One region of the Streptomyces sp. NPDC053432 genome, then DNA from elsewhere that is predicted to be linked to it. Evidence: riboswitches for the same ligand, from Rfam matches in the RefSeq annotation. Region 1 holds a riboswitch; the other holds the start of a gene.

The links. Region 1 has a riboswitch for guanidine ahead of ACZ6Y1_RS24250 (DMT family transporter). Riboswitches for the same ligand answer to the same signal wherever they lie in the genome.
Region 2: another riboswitch for guanidine. It lies ahead of ACZ6Y1_RS01380 (Ohr family peroxiredoxin); the one in region 1 lies ahead of ACZ6Y1_RS24250 (DMT family transporter).

What each region holds. Positions count from the first base shown of each region.
Region 1 is NZ_JBVJKF010000015.1:118,942-128,559, reverse strand. It holds gene ACZ6Y1_RS24255 (transglycosylase domain-containing protein) at 1-1,499, shown strand, start outside; gene ACZ6Y1_RS24250 (DMT family transporter) at 1,515-1,835, opposite strand; guanidine-III (ykkC-III) riboswitch at 1,876-1,943, opposite strand; gene ACZ6Y1_RS24245 (GroES family chaperonin) at 1,999-2,340, opposite strand; gene ACZ6Y1_RS24240 (DUF3618 domain-containing protein) at 2,384-2,704, opposite strand; gene bcp (thioredoxin-dependent thiol peroxidase) at 2,828-3,295, shown strand; gene ACZ6Y1_RS24230 (HNH endonuclease signature motif containing protein) at 3,437-4,060, shown strand; gene ACZ6Y1_RS24225 (HNH endonuclease signature motif containing protein) at 4,057-4,926, shown strand; tRNA gene ACZ6Y1_RS24220 (tRNA-Leu) at 4,938-5,012, shown strand; gene rdgB (RdgB/HAM1 family non-canonical purine NTP pyrophosphatase) at 5,064-5,678, opposite strand; gene ACZ6Y1_RS24210 (hypothetical protein) at 5,686-6,075, opposite strand; gene rph (ribonuclease PH) at 6,237-6,968, opposite strand; gene ACZ6Y1_RS24200 (PTS sugar transporter subunit IIB) at 7,091-7,324, opposite strand; gene ACZ6Y1_RS24195 (PTS transporter subunit EIIC) at 7,538-8,851, shown strand; gene ACZ6Y1_RS24190 (PTS transporter subunit EIIC) at 9,166-9,618, shown strand, end outside.
Region 2 is NZ_JBVJKF010000001.1:293,571-303,188, forward strand. It holds gene ACZ6Y1_RS01350 (GMC oxidoreductase) at 1-473, shown strand, start outside; gene ACZ6Y1_RS01355 (SDR family oxidoreductase) at 669-1,475, shown strand; gene ACZ6Y1_RS01360 (cytochrome ubiquinol oxidase subunit I) at 1,528-2,976, shown strand; gene ACZ6Y1_RS01365 (cytochrome d ubiquinol oxidase subunit II) at 2,976-4,016, shown strand; gene ACZ6Y1_RS01370 (discoidin domain-containing protein) at 4,064-6,157, opposite strand; gene ACZ6Y1_RS01375 (AraC family transcriptional regulator) at 6,362-7,282, shown strand; guanidine-III (ykkC-III) riboswitch at 7,336-7,397, shown strand; gene ACZ6Y1_RS01380 (Ohr family peroxiredoxin) at 7,474-7,917, shown strand; gene ACZ6Y1_RS01385 (ADP-ribosyltransferase domain-containing protein) at 8,012-9,618, shown strand, end outside.

The sequences.
Region 1 (9,618 bases):
GTCAGCGCGGCTACCTCGTCGAAGCCATCAAGGACTACATCACCGACAACAAGATCCTCGACGAGAAGACCCTCGCCGAAGGCGGCTACCGGATCACCACCACCATCGACAGGCGCCGCCAGAACGCCTTCGTGGACGCCGTCAACACCCAGGTCATCAGCAAGCTCGAACCGGAAACCCGCAAGGCCGACCGCTACGTGCGCGCCGGAGGCGTCTCCATCGACCCCTCCAACGGCAAGGTCGTCGCCATGTACGGCGGCATCGACTACACCAAGCAGTTCGTGAACAACGCGACCCGCCACGACTACCAGGTCGCCTCCACCTTCAAGCCGTTCGTCTTCGCGGCCGCCGTCGAGAACGACTCCCGCACCCAGGACGGCCGCCGCATCACCCCGTACACGATCTACAACGGCGACAACAAGCGCCGCGTCGTCGGCAGCCGGGTCCCCTACGCCCCCGAGAACGAGGGCCAGGTCTCCTACGGGAACATCACCGTCAACACCGCCACCGACCTCTCCGTCAACGCCGTCTTCGCCCAGATGGTCGTCGACGTCGGCACGGTGAAGGTAAAGAAGACCGCCGTCGACCTCGGCATCCCCGAGGACACCCCGAACTTCGTCCTCGGTCCGGCCATGGCGCTGGGCACCATGCAGGCCAGCGTCCTCGACATGACCCAGGCGTACGCCACCCTCGCCGACCACGGCCACCGCACCCCGTACACCTTCCTGGAGAAGATCACCAAGGAGGACGACACCATCGGCCTCCCCGAGCGCCCCCGCACCCAGGCCGTCAGCCGCGAGTCCGCCGACACCACCACTTCCATGCTGGTCAGCGTCGTCGACAACGGCACCGGCACCGCGGCCCTCGCCGCCGGCCACCCGGCGGCCGGCAAGACCGGCACCGCCGAACTGGACCGCTCGGCCTGGTTCGCCGCCTACACCCCGAACCTGGTCACGGTCGTCGCGATGATGGGCCAGGATCCCGACACCGGAACCCTCGAATCCCTCTACGGCGCCCTCGGCGAAGCCCGCATCGGCGGAGGCGGCTATCCGGCCCGCATCTGGGCCGCCTACACGAAGACCGCCCTGGAGGGCACCGAACCCGAGGACTTCGACCTCGAACTCCAGCCGGGCGCGGTCCCGCCCCCGCCCTCGCCCAGCTTCGAGCCGACCGCACCGGAGGAGGAGACCCCGGAGGAACCCTTCCCGAGCCGCCCTGGCCGCCCGAACCGGCCCAAGCCCCCGAACGCGACCAACGGCCAGAACCAGGGCGGGCAGAACAACGGCGGCCAGAACCAGGGCGGCCAGAACAACGGAGGCCAGGACAACGGGGGCCAGAACAACGGGGGCCAGACGCAGGGCGGGCAGAACAACGGAGGCACCACCACCGGCACCCAGGGCGGCACCACCCAGGGCACCGACGCCGGCGCCGACGCGGGAACAGGCGCGGGAGCGGGGGCAGCGGCCCGCCGCCCCCCGCCGTCCGCGTTCCTGGAGTGACCCTGTCCCTGCCGCCTAGTGACCGGAGGTGGCCTTCAGCCCCACCACGGCCACCAGCAGCAGGCTGATGAAGAAGATCCGGGCGGCGGTGACGGGCTCACCCAGCACCGCCATACCGAGCACGGCCGCACCGGCGGCGCCGATGCCGACCCACACCCCGTACGCGGTACCGATGGGGAGGGTCTTCGCGGCGTACGACAGCAGCACCATGCTGGCGACGATCCCGGCACCCGTGAACACACTGGGCCACAGCCGGGTGAAACCCTCGGTGAACTTCATGCCGATCGACCAGCCGACCTCGAGCAGGCCTGCGACGAGAAGAAGAACCCATGCCATGACGGCACCTCCGGGACGACGAGAAATCGAGCGGTACGGGGGTGCGTCGTCTTGTCCTTGACCCGGTACGGCGCGTCTCGTCGGGGTTCTCCTCCACCGTAGCAAAGCAGCACGAAAGGGGCCGGTGATCTCGATCACCGGCCCCTTCCGCCTACGTTTCCGCCTACAGGTACAACCCGGTGGAGTCCGTGGACCCCTCCAGCCGCTCCGCGGCCACCGCGTGCAGGTCCCGCTCGCGCATCAGCACGTACGTGGCCCCCCGCACCTCGACCTCGGCCCGGTCCTCGGGGTCGTACAGCACCCGGTCGCCCGGCTCGACGGACCGTACGTTCTGCCCGACCGCGACCACCTCGGCCCAGGCCAGCCGCTTGCCGACCGCGGCCGTCGCCGGAATCAGGATCCCGCCGCCCGAGCGGCGCTCGCCCTCAGGCAGGTCGGACTTCACGAGCACGCGGTCGTGGAGCATGCGGATGGGCAGCTTGTCGTGGGTGGTGTTCTCGCTCACGCCTCGAACTTACCTGCCCGCGCCCGCCCTGTACTCCGGAGGGTCATCCCCGCCTACGGCGCGCCGACACCACGATCAGCCCGACCAGGCCCACGGCGACCAGCGCGACGGGCACGATCCGGTCCAGGCGCGGGGCGCCGTTCTCGTCGCGCATCCCCGCCTGCACGTCGCTGACGCACCGGTTCACGGCGGCGAAGGCACGCCCGGCCGTGTGGTCGACGGTCGAGGCGACCCTGGCCTTCGCGTCCCCGATGATCGTGCTCGGGTGCATGCGCACGCCGATCTCGTCGAGCGTCTCGGCGAGCTGCTCGCGGCGGCGGACGATGTCCGCCTCGATCTGTGCGGGGGTCCTGGCTTCCGGCACCGCGCTGCCTCCGTCGTCGTTTCGTTCGTCGTGTCCCGCATGGGGCGTAGTGCCCCATGGACTCATCGTCAGCTTAGTCTCGTTGCACAACGATGCTGGTGCCCTCCCGAGGAGACTCTTGACATGAGCGAGCGACTGCAGCCGGGCGACACCGCCCCGGCCTTCACCCTGCCCGACGCGGACGGCAACGAGGTCTCGCTCGCCGACCACAAGGGCCGCAAGGTGATCGTGTACTTCTACCCGGCGGCCCTCACCCCGGGCTGCACGAAGCAGGCCTGCGACTTCACGGACAACCTGGACGTGCTGGCCACGGCCGGCTACGACGTCATCGGCGTGTCCCCGGACAAGCCGGAGAAGCTGGCGAAGTTCCGGGAGCAGGAAAACCTGAAGGTCACGCTGGTCGGCGACCCGGAGAAGGCCGTACTGGAGGCCTACGGCGCGTTCGGCGAGAAGAAGCTGTACGGCAAGACGGTGACGGGCGTCATCCGCTCGACGGTGGTCGTGGACGAGGAGGGCAAGGTGGAACACGCCTTCTACAACGTCAAGGCCACGGGCCACGTAGCCAAGATCATCAAGGACCTGGGCATCTGACCCCGCCCTCCCGCCGAAGCGGCCCGCACCATGATCCGGTGCGGGCCGCCGCGTTTATCGGACGATGCCACCCGTAACCGTCCGACTATCGGTCCGTTACTCCGTACGAGGGCCGCACGCGCGGCCGACAGGGGGGAAGTGATGGCAGTCCGATACACCCGTGAGCTGCTGGAAGCCGCAGCGCGCGAGACGAATAGCTGGGACGACGCCGTCCGGTGGTGCGGCGGCACGCCGACCAGCGGCAGCAGGCGTTATCTGCGGGCGAAGATGCGAGAGGCAGGAATCGACTGTTCGCACTTCCCCGCGAAGTGGGCACGCCACTCGGAGGAGCGGCTCCGGGAGCTGGTGGCCGAGTCGACGTCCCTCTCGGAGGTGATCGGCCGCCTCGGCATCAGCAATGTCGGCGGCAACCAGACGCACATCGCGCGACGGATCGCGGCTCTCGGGATCGACACCTCACACTTCGTCGTGGGCCGAAGGCGCCCCAAGGGCGCTTTGGGGCCGGTCCTCTCGGTCAGAGACCCGAAGGACGGGAGGGTTCCGGGTCTGCGCCTACGACGAGAGCTGCTGAAGGCCGGCGTTCTCGAGGAGTGCGCCGAGTGCGGCGTGGGCCCGGTATGGAACGACAGGCCGCTCAAGCACGAGGTCGATCACATCAACGGCGAGTGGTGGGACAACCGGCGCGAAAACCTCCGCCTCCTGTGCCCCAATTGCCATGCGGCCACTGACACGTACCGCGGCCGCAAGGCGAGGCGGGCCGCATGAGCGAAGTCAGGTACACGCAGGACCTGCTGAGCCGGACCGCGCCGCAGGCCACCAGCCTGGTGGACCTCATGAGGCTTCTCGGCACCCCGCTCCTGGCCGGCCCTCGCCGGTACCTGCGGAACAGGCTGGCCCACTATGGCATCGACACGTCCCACTTCGTCGACGAGCCGCTGCCCGAGCGGGTCCGCCAGCGCTACACGGAGGAGCGACTCCGGGACGCCGCCGCCCATTCCGACAGCATCGAGGGCATGCTCGCCTACATGGGCGTCGAGCCGTACAACAGCGCCCGCGTCCATATCGCCAAGCTCCTCAACCGGTTCGGGATAGACACCTCGCACTTTCCCCGTCGGGACGACCCTTCGCGACGCCGTCTCTTCGATCTGACGGTGATCGGGCCTGCGGTTGCCGACTCGCAGAGTATGGCGGGGGTCATGCGCGCTCTCGGTCGCCACCCGCTTGACGGTGCCGGCCGGGCGAGAGCCAGGCGGAGCATCGAGGAATACGGGCTGTCGACAGAGCACTTCACCGGCCAGGGGCACTGCATCGGCCGCTCTTCCCCCTTGCGGATGCCGCCGTCGTACATCCTGAGGCGGCTGGAGACCGGCTCCGCGCGCACCAAAACGACGATGCTGCGGCGAGCCCTCGACGACCTCGGGGTGCCGCACGTCTGCGCGGAGTGCGGGACCGGGGACGAGTGGCGCGGACGGCGGCTCGTCCTGGAGATCGACCATGTGAACGGTGATCGGCTGGACAATCGCCAGGAGAACCTCCGCTATCTGTGTCCTTCCTGCCACAGCCAGACTCCGACCTTCGCCAAGCGATCAAGGACGGCCATCCCATCGCAACGATCTCCCTCCGACCAGTAAGCTGAGCGGGCGGGTCCGTACCCCAGCTGGCCAGAGGGCGCCGGTTTAGGTCCGGTGTGTCGTGGGTTCGAGTCCCACCGGGCCCACAGCAACGGCCGGTCATCGTACGAGGTGACCGGCCGTAGGCATACCCGGCGTCAGCGCAGCAGTGCGCGGACGAACGGGACCAGGGCTCGGAACGCCTGCCCCCGGTGGGAGATCGCGTTCTTCTCCTCCGCCGTCATCTCCGCGCACGTCCGCGTCTCCCCCAGCGGCTGGAGGATCGGGTCGTAGCCGAAGCCGCCCGTGCCCGACGGGGTGTGGCGCAGGGTGCCCGGGAGGCGGCCTTCGACCACGCGTTCCGTGCCGTCCGGGAGGGCGAGGGCCGCCGCGCAGGCGAAGTGGGCGCCGCGGTGTTCGTCGGCGATGTCGCCGAGCTGGGCCAGGAGGAGGTCGAGGTTGGCCTTGTCGTCGCCGTGGCGGCCCGCCCAGCGGGCGGAGAAGATGCCCGGGGCGCCGTTCAGGACGTCCACGCAGAGGCCCGAGTCGTCGGCGACCGCCGGCAGGCCAGTGGCCCGGGCCAGGGCGTGGGCCTTGAGGAGGGCGTTCTCGGCGAACGTGACGCCTGTTTCCTTGACGTCCGGGATCTCCGGGTACGCGTCCGCGCCGACCAGCTCGTGCGGCAGGCCGGCGTCGGACAGGATGGCGTGGAGTTCTGCGACCTTGCCCGCGTTGCGGGTGGCCAGGATGAGGCGGGGCGGCGTCGAGGTCATGGCCCCATTATCCGGGGGTGCAGACCTTCGAGAGTTCGGAGGCCGCGTCGGCGACCGGCGTGATGTCCGGGGTCGCGTTGCCCTGTTCGATGGCGGTGCGGACGTTCTTGACGGCCGTGTTCATCGAGTTGATGGCCTTGCTGAGGTCGGCGTTGTCCGTCTGGTCGCCGATCTTCTTGAGGTTCGCCTCGATCTGGTTGAGCGCGTTCTGGGCGTCCTGCGGGCTGTTGCCGGCGTTGGAGACGGCCTGCTGGAGGTCGTTCGCGCCGTCCGTGATGGCGACCGCCGTGTTCGCGCAGTCCATCGCCGTGGAGATCGCGTCACAGGAGGTGAGGGCGGGGATGGTGAGGGCGGCTGCCAGCGTGACTGCGGCTATGCGGAGCTTGCCGGGCTTCATGTTTACGGTCCCCCCAGGGGTGTGGATACGTGGACGGGCGCGCGGCTTCGACACCGTGCGCCCGTACCCTGCCAGACGCCGGACCGGACGCCTACAGTTCCAGCCCTGCGGTTCCAGCCCGGCAGCTCCAGCCCTGCGGTTCCAGCCCGGCGGTTCCAGCCCTACCGTTCCAGCTGCAGCGCGCTCAGCTGGATGGCCTGGAGGTCCGCGCAGCCGCCGGCGGCCAGGTCCAGGAGGGCGTTGAGTTCCTTGCGGTCGAAGGGCTCGCCCTCGGCCGTGCCCTGGACCTCGACGAAGCGGCCGTCGCCGGTGCAGACCACGTTCATGTCGGTCTCGGCGCGTACGTCCTCCTCGTAGCAGAGGTCGAGGAGGGGGACGCCGTCGACGATGCCGACGCTGACGGCGGCGACGGTGTCGGTGAGCGGCTTGCGGCCGGCCTTGATGAGCTTCTTCTTCTGGCCCCAGGCGATGGCGTCGGCGAGGGCGACGTAGGCGCCGGTGATGGCGGCGGTGCGGGTGCCGCCGTCGGCCTGGAGTACGTCGCAGTCCAGGACGATGGTGTTCTCGCCGAGGGCCTTGTAGTCGATCACGGCGCGCAGCGAGCGGCCGATGAGGCGGGAGATCTCGTGGGTGCGGCCGCCGATCTTGCCGCGGACGGATTCGCGGTCGCCGCGGGTGTTGGTGGAGCGGGGCAGCATCGAGTACTCGGAGGTGACCCAGCCTTCGCCGCTGCCCTTGCGCCAGCGCGGGACGCCTTCGGTGAAGGAGGCGGTGCAGAAGACCTTGGTGTCTCCGAAGGAGATGAGGACGGAGCCCTCGGCGTGCTTGCTCCATCCGCGTTCGAGGGTGACCGGGCGGAGCTGTTCGGGCGTGCGGCCGTCGATGCGAGACATGGCGTCGAGCCTAGTCCCTGCGGGGGAACGGCGAAGACCCCGTTCGGGTGCGCGCGGCATCCGTACGGGGTCCTCGGGGGTGCTTCAGTGCGCCCGGCTCCCCTGGGAGCCGGCGTCAGGGCTCACATCATGTCTTCGATGTCGGCGGCGATCGGGTCGGCGTCGGTGCCGATGACGACCTGGATGGCCGTGCCCATCTTCACGACGCCGTGGGCGCCGGCGGCCTTGAGGGCGGCTTCGTCGACGAGGTCGGGGTTGATGACCTCGGTGCGCAGGCGCGTGATGCAGCCCTCGACCTCTTCGATGTTCTCGATACCGCCGAGCCCGGCGACGATCTTCTCAGCCTTGGTGGCCATGTGTTTCTCCCTGAGTCATACGAAGAACGAGTCTCGGCGGCACCGATGCGGTCCGTTTCGTCACCGTAACGCACGGTTGGCCCATCTTCGCGGGCGCGCGTCCACTGTCTGACGAATCATGACGATCAGCAGCAACCTGCCCCACAACTGGTCTACACCAGTGTGCCGCACGTGCCGCGACAGCCAAAAACGGGCCGGTCAGGGAGGACGCGGATGAGCGCGAGCAGCGCCGCAGGAGCGCCACAGGCGACGCCGGAGACGAAGTGGTGGAACGGGCTGTTCCAGGGGCTGCAGAAGATGGGGCGCAGCCTCCAGCTCCCGATCGCCGTGCTGCCCGCGGCGGGCATCCTGAACCGGCTGGGGCAGCCGGACGTCTTCGGTTCCAAGGGGCTGGGCTGGGACGATGTCGCCAAGATCATGGCGGGCGCGGGCGGCGCGCTGCTCGACCCCGACCTCGGCCTGCCCCTCCTCTTCTGCATCGGCGTCGCCATCGGCATGGCCAAGAAGGCGGACGGCTCGACCGCCCTGGCGGCGGTGACCGGCTTCCTCGTCTACCGCGGGGTGCTGCACGCGTTCCAGAAGCCGTGCCCGGCGGGTACCAAGGACATCGGCGGCGGCTGCCTGGGGCCGAACGACACGTTCGTCTCGTACACGTACCAGAATCCCGGCGTCTTCGGCGGCATCATCATGGGCCTGCTGGCGGCCTGGTTCTGGCAGCGCTACCACCGGGTGAAGCTGGTGGACTGGCTGGGCTTCTTCAACGGGCGGCGGCTCGTCCCGATCATCATGTCCTTCGTGGCGATCGGTTTCGCCGTGATCTGCCTGTGGGTCTGGCCGCCGGTCGGTGACGCGCTGGAGAGCTTCTCGGACTGGCTGGTGGGCCTGGGCTCCTGGGGGGCGGGCATCTTCGGCGTCGCGAACCGCGCGCTGCTGGTGATCGGCCTGCACCAGTTCCTGAACGTGCCGGTGTGGTTCCAGTTCGGCAGCTACACCACGCCGGACGGGAAGACCGTGCACGGTGACATCAACATGTTCCTGAACGGCGACCCGGATGCGGGCATGTTCCTCTCGGGCTTCTTCCCGATCATGATGTTCGCCCTCCCGGCGGCGGCCCTGGCCATGACGCACTGCGCGAAGCCGCTGCGGCGCAAGGAGATCGGCGGTCTGATGCTGTCGGTGGGCCTGACCTCGTTCGTCACGGGCATCACGGAGCCGCTGGAGTACTCGTTCCTGTTCGTGGCGCCGGCGCTGTACGTGGTCCACGCGGTGCTGACGGGTGTGTCGATGGCGGTGACGTGGGCGCTGGGCGTGCACGACGGGTTCAGCTTCTCGGCGGGCCTGATCGACTACGTCATCAACTGGGGGCTGGCGACGAAGCCGTGGCTGATCATCCCGATCGGCCTGTGCTTCGCGGTCGTCTATTACGTGATCTTCCGTTTCGCGATCACGAAGTTCGACATTCCGACGCCGGGGCGGGAGTCGGACGAGGAGATCGCGGCGATGCAGGCGGAGAACACCAAGGCGTAGGCGCCCGTACGGCGGGCGGGCCCTTCGGCCCGCGTCGAAGGCCCTCGGACCACCGGTTCCGGGGGCCTTTGCCATGTCCGGATGTCCGGCGGGCCCGACAGGGGGCGGCGACACGCCGAGTGTGGTGTAGACCACAGGAAATCGAAGGTTCCTTATCTATCCCTCACCGTGCTACAACTGGTCTACACCACCGATTGGTGTAGACCACGCGGGCCCGGGCGCGGATGCGCGCTCCGGCCCCGGGCCACCTTTCCGAGACGTCGCCATCCCCCTTCTTTGTCCCCGGGCGGCGCCTTGCCCAATGGAGGAACCACATGTCCACAGCGACGGCTGCGGAAAAGAAGAAGGGCGCTGGCGTGATGGCCGTCATGCAGCGCATCGGCCGGAGCCTCATGCTCCCCGTTGCCGTGCTGCCTGCCGGCGCGCTCCTGCTCCGCCTGGGCGCGGACGACATGCTCGGGAAGGACACCTTCCCGACTTTCGTCAACAAGATCGCCGGCTACATGGCCGCCGGTGGTGGCGCGATCCTCGACAACATGGCGCTGCTGTTCGCCGTGGGCATCGCGATCGGCTTCGCGAAGAAGTCGGACGGCTCCACCGCCCTGGCCGCCGTCACCGGTTACCTGGTCTTCCAGAAGGTCCTCGCGACCTTCACCGACAGCAACCTGCCGAAGGTGGCGAAGGTCGTCGGCGGCAAGATCGTCGAGGTGGACGCCCCGGTCAACGCCGGTGTGCTCGGCGGTGTCGTGATGGGCATCATCACCGCC
Region 2 (9,618 bases), on a different contig from region 1:
GCGCCGTGACCCCCGACATGCCCTTCGAGGTCATGGCCCACCACGCGGTGGACTTCTGGCTGTGCGGCGAGGACCTCCCCCGCCCCGGCAACCGGGTCACGGTCGACGGTGACGGCACCATCCGTCTCGTGCTGGACGAGAAGAACAACATCGCCGGTCTGACGCGGCTGCGGCACAAGCTCCAGGGCATGCTCGGTCAGCTGGGGATGCACGAGCACCGGCTGCTGTCGCGCAGCATCTACCTCCACAAGGGCATGCCGATCGGCGCCACGGCGCACCAGGCCGGCACCGTGCGGTTCGGCGACGACCCGGCCGCGTCCGCCCTGGACGTGAACTGCAAGGCGCACGACCTCGACAACCTGTACGTGGTCGACACGAGCTTCTTCCCGAGCATCGGCGCGGTCAATCCGTCGCTGACGGCGATCGCGAACGCCCTGCGGGTGGGCGACCACCTGCTGGAGCGGCTGGGCTGACAACCGGCGCCGTCCTCCGACCGGGCGGCGGTGCTCCGCCGCGTGGCCCAAGAACGCCTCGCCCGGGGCGCGGGTGGGCGGAGGCGGTGCTTGGGTGGCGGTCGGACGCTGCCGTGCCGCGGTCCGGCGGCCCGGGCCGGGCATTCGAGGAGGCGGTCCACGTTGAGTTCGCACCGGAGCGGTCCCCGGGGAGTGATCCCCGCTCACCTGCTCAAGGGCCAGAAGGCGCTGGTCACCGGCGCCAACAGCGGGATCGGCAAGGCCACTGCCATCGGCCTGGGCCGGGCCGGGGCCGATGTGGTGGTGAACTACGTGTCCGGCGCGGAGGAGGCCGAGAAGGTGGTCGAGGAGATCACCTCGTTCGGCGTGCGCGCGGCCGCGTACGAGGCGGACGTGTCCCAGGAGGACCAGGTCGTCGCCATGATGGACCGCATGGTCGAGGAGTTCGGCACGATCGACATCCTGGTCGCCAACGCCGGACTGCAGCGCGACGCCCCCTTCACGGAGATGACGCTCGCCCAGTGGCAGAAGGTGATCGACGTCAACCTCACGGGCCAGTTCCTCTGCGCGCGGGAGGCGACGAAGGAGTTCCTGCGGCGCGGCGTGGTCCCGGAGGTGTCCCAGGCGGCGGGGAAGATCATCTGCATGAGCTCCGTGCACCAGGTCATCCCGTGGGCGGGGCACGTGAACTACGCCTCCTCCAAGGGCGGCGTGCAGATGCTGATGGAGACGCTGGCCCAGGAGCTCGCGCCCCAGAGGATCCGCGTCAACGCGATCGCCCCGGGTGCCATCAGGACGCCGATCAACCGGAGCGCGTGGGAGACCGAGGAGGCCCGGGAGGACCTGCTCCGGCTGATCCCGTACGGCCGGATCGGCGACCCCGAGGACATCGCCCACGCCGCCGTGGGCCTCGCCTCCGACCTCATGGACTACGTCGTCGGCGCCACGCTCTACGTGGACGGCGGGATGACCCTCTTCCCCGGCTTCGCCACCGGCGGCTGAGCCCGGGGGCCTTCCCCCGTCCGGTCCGTGATCCCGAGCGGCAAAGGAACGCATGCACACCACGGTCCACCTGCTGGCGTCGGACAGCCCCGCCCAGCTGCTCCCGGCCAGGGAACTCATGGCGTTCACCCTCGCCTCCCACATCGTCCTGGTGCCGATGGGAGTGGCGCTGCCGCTCATCACCCTGGTCATGCACTACCGCGGCCTGCGCCGCAACGACCCCGCGGCCCTGCTGCTGGCCCGGCGCTGGTCGGCCGTGATGGCGGTGCAGTTCGCGATCGGCGTCGTCACGGGCACCGTGCTGTCGTTCGAGTTCGGCCTGCTCTGGCCCGGGCTGATGGGCCGGTGGGGTGATGTCTTCGGCATCGGTTTCGGCGTCGAGGCCTGGGCGTTCTTCCTCGAAGCGGTGCTCATCGCCATCTACCTGTACGGCTGGCGCAGGCTGAAGCCGCGCACCCACTTCCTGCTCGGGCTGCCCCTGCCGGCCACGGCGCTGCTGGGGGCCTTCGGCATCCTGGCCGCCAACTCGTGGATGAACACCCCGCGGGGGTTCACCCTCGACTCCGCCGGCAACCCGGTCGACGTGGACGTCCGGAAGGCGGTCTTCACCCCCATGTTCGGGCCCGAGTACTGGCATTTCGTGGTGGCGATGCTGGTCACCGCGGGCTACGTGGTGGCGGGCGTGTACGCCGTGGGGTGGCTGCGCGGGCGCCGGGACCACTACCACCGGCTCGGATTCGCGGTCCCCTTCACCCTCGCCGCGGCGGCCACCCCCGTGCAGTTCGTCCTGGGTGACTCGCTCGCCCGGCAGGTGTTCCACAAGCAGCCCGTGAAGTTCGCGGCGACGGAGCTGGTCTGGCGGACCGGCACCCACGTACCGGAGTACCTCTACGGCCGGCTCCAGCCGGACGGGACCGTCTCCGGCGGCATCAGGATCCCCCAGCTGGACTCCATCCTGGCCGGGTTCACACCGGACACGGAGGTGACCGGGCTGAGCTCCGTCCCGGCGGGCGACCGGCCGAACGCCACCCAGGCCACGATCGCCCACTGGGCCTTCGACACCATGGTCGGGATCGGCAGCGCGCTCCTGCTCCTCGCCCTCGTCTACGGCTTCGTCCGGCTGCGCCACCGGCGGCTGCCCCGGTCGCCGTGGTTCTACCGCGGCGCCGCCTGCGCCGGCGTGGCCTCCGTCATCGCCGTCGAGTGTGGCTGGATCACCACCGAGGTGGGGCGCCAGCCCTGGATCGTCTACCAGAACATGCGCGTCGCGGAGGCCGTGACCCCGACCCGGTCCACCACCCTGTGGGTCATGTTCGGTCTGGTGATCGTGGTGTACGTGTGCGTCTTCGGGGTGTTCCTCGCGATCCTGCTGAAGATGCGCGACGGCTGGCGCCTGGCCGACGAACAGGCGGCCGGGCGGACGGCGGGCGGACCGGCCGTGGAGGAGCCCGAGGCGGTCAGCCCCTACGGTCCGCGGCCTCCGGCGGGAGGCGGCGGCTGATGGCCGGGCTCGTCGCCTTCGTGCTGCTGCTCGCGGTCGCCGCGTACGCCTGCGGCGGCGGCACCGACTACGGGGCGGGCTTCTGGGACCTGACGGCCGGGGGGACCGGGCGCGGCAGGCGCCCGCGGTGGCTGATCGATCACGCGATGGCGCCCGTGTGGGAGGTCAACAACGTCTGGCTGGTCTTCGTCCTGGTCCTGATGTGGACCGGGTTCCCCGTCATGTTCCAAACGGTGTTCACGGCCCTGTGGGCGCCCCTGGCGCTCGCCGCCCTGGGCATGGTGCTGCGCGGCGCCGGGTTCGCCCTGCGCAAGCCCGCCCGGCGGCTGGCCCGGCGCCGCCTCTACGGTGCCGTCTTCGCCGTCTCCTCCCTGCTCACCCCGTTCTTCCTCGGGGCGGCGGTCGGTTCCATCGCGACCGGCCGGATCGCGCCGGGCGTCGTGGCCTCGGCCGACGCGTGGGCCAACCACGCCTCCCTCGCGTTCGGGGTGCTCACCGTCGCCGCGACCGCCCTGCTGGGCGCCGTGTTCCTGACCGCCGACGCCGCGCGCTTCGACGCTCCCGACCTGGTCGGCTACTTCCGGCTGCGCGCCCTCGCCGCCCTCGCCGCGGTCGCCCCTGCGGCGGTGTGGGTGCTCCTGGTGACCCGGGGCGACTCCCCCCACGTCTGGCACGGGCTGACCCACGGCGTGGGGCTCGCCCTCGCGATCGTGTCCCTGGTGTGCTGCGCCGCGACGGGACTGTCCGTGGTGCGGCGGCGGACGCACCTGGCCCGCTTCGGCGCCGTCGGCACCGTCGTCGCGGCCGTCCTCGCCTGGGGGTTCGCCCAGCGCCCCTACCTCATCCCCACCTCCCTGTCCGTGGCGCAGGCCGCGGGGGATTCCGAGACGCTGGTCTGGCTGACGGTGGTCAGTCTCGTCTCCCTGCTGCTCGTCGCCCCGGCCGTCTTCTTCCTGTACTGGCTGGACACCCACGGGGAGCTGGAGCCGCTCACCGATGCCGATCTGCGCCGGTCCGGCCCCGTGCGGGGGGACGAGTAGCCGGGTGGGCGGCATCCGCGCCTGCGCGCCCGCCCGGCCCGTCGCCGCTACGACGCCGTGACCGGCATGGCGTAGCCGAGCAGACCCTCGCGGGTGTAAGGCCCCTCGCAGTCGGCCCTGCTCGTGACGAAGTGGTCGAACACCGAGGGGATGTAGCACCGGTAGAGGGGCACGGAGCCCGGCACCGGCCCGGTGTACACGTATCCGACCGCGCCGAGGGGCTGCTGGCCCTCGCACCCCGGGTCGCGGGTCAGCAGCGAGTGCCCGGCCGCCTTGCACTCGTAGAGCCGGACGGTGCCCGCCGCCGGGTCCCGGAGCACCTTCCAGATCCCCTCGTGGGTGAACCCGGCGGGCAGGGGGCGTGTGGAAGCCAGGTGCCCTGCATGCGGGCGGTAGCCGCGGACCAGGGGCGTGTAGGGGGTGGTGTGGCCGCGGCTGCGCTCCCAGGTGCGCAGGTAGCCCTCGGCGCCCCGCATGAGTTCGTCCACCACGTCCTGGCCTCCGGTGACGCGGATGTCCTCGATCCAGTCCGGTACGAGGCCGTAGTGGGTGCCGCCGCCGTCGGTGTTGACGTCCCAGACGCGGGAGCCGGTGACCTGCCGGTCGAGGACGGAGCCGCCGTCGGGGCTGCGGAAGGGGTAGCGGACGGGGTTCCCGGCCGCGGGCCGGGGGCCGGGGAGCCAGGCGAAGCCGTTCATGTCGGTGCCGATCCCGTACCCGGCTCCGTACCGGGCCCGCAGGTCCGCGTGCCGGCGCGCCTCGGCGGTGAAGGCGGTGGCCTCGTACATGTGGCCGGTGATGAAGCCGCCCAGGCGGTAGACGCGTTCGGTCCAGTTGTCGTCCATCCAGCCGTGCGTGGACAGGGCGCCGGAGTACTGCTCGGCTTCGAGCACGCGCAGCGCCTGGTTCGCCGCCTTGACGCTCATGTGGTCGAGTTCCAGCATCATGTTGCGTTTCGTCATGCCCAGCACCGCGTACTCGCCGAGCGCGGTCAGGCCCCGGCGGTTGCACTGCGCCGCCTGCAGGGAGGCGCCGCCGTACCGGGGCAGTTCGACCCCTTCGGGCAGCGCGGCGCGGATCCTGGCCTCGGCCTCGGCGGGCGAGGTGCCGGGCTCCTCGGCCGACAGGCCTGCGGCGAGTCCGAAGCCGATCGGGTTGTCGTGCTCGGGGCCGGTGCAGGGCTCCGTGCTCCAGAAGGTGCCGGTCGACAGGAACTGGCCGGCGTTGACGGCCATGCCCGTGGTCCCCGTGTCGAACCGGACGCCGCACAGGGCGTTGTCGAACTTGTGGCACAGGAACATGCTGCGCACGCCGAGGCCGTGCAGTTCGTCGAGGCCCCGGTCGATGTCGGCCATGGTGCAACGGGCGCCGTCCAGCACCTGCTTGCAGCCGAACGGTTCGGAGGTCTCCACGCCGAGGACGACGGCGAGCTTGCCCTCCTGGATGACCTCACGGGCCTGGTCGGGTTCGGTGACGACCCGGAACCAGCCCTTGCCGGGGCCGCCGTACATGGCGTCGACGTAGTCCTGGAGTTCGTACGTCCTGCGGATCTGGAGGCGGATCGAGGTCATCTCGTCGCAGCCGCGGTCCTTGAAGAAGTACAGCGAGCAGATGACCCCGTTGGTGACCATGTCGTTGACCAGGACGCGCTGGCCGCCGCGCCAGGCACGCTCGACCCAGGCGTAGTAGGTCTGCTGGTGGGTGGCGGAGTCGTGGGCCGGCCAGTCGCGGAACGTCGGCCAGCCGGTGGGGTCGTGCCGGCCGTCACCGCCCTTGGTGATCATGTCGAAGAGGGCGAGGACGCCGTTCGGGTAGTGCTCGGGGCAGTCCTTGAGGGCGTCCGCCACGCCGGCCGGGGAGAAGACCTTGCCGCAGACCAGCCGCCCGCCGAAGCCCTCGTCGGACATCAGGTGGACGTGCGCGTCCACCCAGCCCCGGACCCGGCCCCGGGCGTCGGTCCCGGTGAACGGCTCCCCCGTGACGCCGACCTGGGAGTCCGGCACCGGGCGCGCCACGGGCTCCCACCACGGCGGGCCCGCCGAGGCGCCGGCGGCCGCCGGGCCGAGCACCAGGGTGACCATCGCGAGGACCAGGCCCGGCAGCAGGTACCGGCGTCGTCCGAAGAGTCTTGGTCGATTCATCCCGAGCCCTTTCACGATGCGTTGCATGACGACGGCGCGGAGGTGTCCAGGGCGACCATAGGAGCGCCCCCGCGGCGTCGTCATTCACCGCGGCGGCCAACCCGTTGACTCCCGGGGCCGCCGGCCGGGCCGGCCGTGGCGCCCGTGCCGCCCGTGCCGCAGGCGGTGTTGACGCGGGTGGTGCTCCGTCATTGACTGGCGGCCGTGTCCGCCACCGAGCCGCCCGCCGTCCCCTCGTGCCACGCCCTCACGGTGCTGAGCGCCGCGGTGGAGGGCGCGGGCCCGCACGCCGGACTCCTCCTGGGTGACCGCATCCGGCCCACGGGGCTGCACATCCTGGGCCACCTCGTGCTCACGAGCGCCAGCCTCGCGGACGCCGCGCTGGCGGTGGAGCGCTACCACCCCCTGATGAGCCGGGCGGGCAGGGTGAGCGTGGACCGCCGCGGGGACGCCGGCCGGGTCCGCTACCGGCCGGCCGCCGATCCGGCGGCCGCGCATCCCCAGCAGGTCGAGGCGGTCGTCAGCGGCCTGGTGCGGGCGGGCCGCTGGATCGCCGGCGACGGCTGGGCGCCGCTGTCCGTGTCGTTCGCGCACCCGCGTGCGGGCTCGGCCGAGCCGTACGCCCGCGTCCTCGGCTGCCCGGTGGTCTTCGACGCCCCGGAGAACGTGATCACGGTCGCCGACGAGGACCTCGACCGGCGCCGGCCGTTCCACGATCCCGCGCTGAGCTCCCTGCACCGGGCCTACGCCGACCGGCTCCTGCACCAGGTCAGCGCTCCCCCGGCCGTGTCCGAGCGCGTACGGCAGTGGCTGGAGCACGCCGCGCTCGGGGACGCGGGCCCGGAGGGTCCCGCCCGCGAGCTCAGCCTGAGCGTGCGGACGCTGCGCAGGGCCCTGCAGGCGGAGGGCACCTCGTGGCGGGCGCTCCTCGACACGGCCCGCCACGGGCGGGCCAGGCGGCTGCTGGAGACCACGGCCCTGCCCCTCGACCGGATCGCGCCGCTCGTGGGTCTGAGCGGGGCGACGGCCCTGGTCCGCGCCTTCACCCGCTGGGAGGGCATGCCTCCGGGGGCGTACCGCGCCCGCGGGCACCGGCCCGGGCCGGCGGCGGCCGGGCACGGGTGAGGAAGGTCACCGCCCAGCGGGTCCCCGGACGGCCCGCTCCGTTGCTAACTTGTCCGGCGGCCTCACGGGGCCCCGGACGAGATGCGCCGTACCCGGTTACGCACGACGACGCGCGAGGTGCCGCGGGAGCGGCGCCGACCGCTGTCCGCGCCCGCGGCAGCGTCCTCGTCGAGCAAGATGGGCCGTACGCCATGACCGTGCCACTCACCCGCAGCCTGTACCGGACGACCGCGCACGCCGCCGGGGGCCGCACCGGATCCGTCCGCACGGACGACGGGCGCCTGGACGTCCGCCTCGCCCCGCCGCGCAAGAAGGTGCCCGGCACCACCAATCCCGAGCAGCTGTTCGCGGCCGGTTTCGCGGCCTGCTTCACCTCCGCGCTCGCGGAGGTCGCCGCCGACTTCGGGGCGGACGCCTCGGCCGCGCGCGTGGCCTGCGAGGTGCAGCTCGGCACCACGGACACCCCGGCGGGCTACGGCCTCGCGGTGGCCCTGACGGTCAGCCTGCCGGGGTGGCGCGCGGCGGACCTCCAGCCCCTGCTGCACCGTGCGGACGCGGTCTGCCCGTACTCGCAGGCGGTACGCGGCAACGTCCCGCTGACCCTGCTGGCCGTGGACGGTGCCGCCGTGTCGTGACGGCAGGTCATCGTCCCCTTCCCGGAGGGGCGTTGTCAGTGGTGGCGGCTAGGTTCGAGGTGTTGCAAGGGCCGTTTCCCGACAGGAGTGGACGATGACCGAGAGCAGTGTTCAGCCCGCGCTCAGGGTTGTACTGACAGACGTCAACGAGCGTGTGGTGGAGGCGTGGCGGGCGGCTTTCGCGGACACTTTGGGCATCGAGATCCGCCGGGGTTCGATCCTCGACGAGGACGTCGACGCCTGGGTCACCCCGACGAACTCCCGGGGCCGGATGGACGGCGGGGTCGACGCCGTCATCAAGCGCCACCTCGGACCGGGCATCCAGCTGCGGGTGCAGCGCGCGATCCGCGACCGGTTCGGCGGGACGCTGCCGGTGGGCAGCGCGGTGTGCGTCCCGTCGGGGGCGGCCGTCCCGCGGTTCCTGATATCGACACCGACGATGGTGCGGTCCTCGCAGAACGTGAGTGCCACGCTGAACGTGGCCCTGGCCTGCGCCGCCGCGTTCCAGGCCGTCCACCGGCAGAACAGGAAGGAGCCCGGCAGCATCCGCTCCGTGGCGCTGGTCGGGATGGGCGCGCAGACCGGCCGGGTCCCGGCCCGGCTGTGCGCGAACCTGATGTGGACCGGCTACACGCTCTTCCACGACCACTGGTTCGAGGACGACGACGAGCTGCGCGCCACGATCGTCTCGCAGCTGGACGGCATCGAGAAGGCCCCAGTGGAGCAGCGGGTGCGCATCGTGCCGCCGCAGGCCGTCGCCCCTGGACCGGTCCCTGAACCGGCCCCCGGACCGGAGCCGGCCCCCGCGACGGCCGCGGCGCCGGCGCCGGTCCTCGCGACGGCCGCCGTGCCGGAGCCGGCGCAGACCGCCGCGGACGACCCGCTGGCCCTCGCCGAGCTCTTCGACGGGGGCGGTGAGCCCTGGCTCCCGCTCCTCAAGCCCGTGATCGAGGCGCAGCCGGACGCCGCCCGGTTCATCGGGAAGGGCCGCAGCCACGAGGTCGTCCCGGTCCGCGAGCTGACCTTCCAGGCGCTCAAGCCGAACCCGCCGCACAAGTGGAAGGTCGTCGTATTCGGCCAGAACCCGTACCCGCGCCCGGAGAGCGCGACCGGCATCGCCATGTTCGACAACACCTTCAACGACTGGAAGGACAGCCAGTTCGGCCGGGTCGTCAGCATTCGCTGCATCATCAAGGCGGCGGCGATGTGGAAGTACGGCATAGCCAAGAAGACGCCGATCGCCGACGTCCGCGCGCTGCTGAAGGAGCGGGAGACGGTCCAGCCTCCCGAGTGGTTCCAGGCGATGCTGACCCAGGGCGTGCTGCTGCTGAACGCCTCGCTCACGGCCAGTGGCGACGGAGCGATGGGCGCCGACCAGCACACGGGCTTCTGGCGGCCCGTCGCCGAGAGGATCGTCGAGGAGATCCTCAAGGCCAAGCAGGAGGCCGGCGAGGAGGACCGCGGGGTCGTCTTCGCCTGGTGGGGAGCGCACGCCCGCAGCCTCAAGAAGGTCGTCCTGCGGCTCCAGCAGAAGTACCCGGACGTCGAGGTCCGGCACATCGACCACGCGAACCCGGCGGCGCAGGGCGACATCTTCTGCGAGGGCGACCACTTCGCCCTGGTCAACGAGGCACTCGCCTCGCTGGGCGCCGAGGGCGTCGACTGGCTGCCGAGCAGGGGGTGGAACGAGGGGGCGGCCGG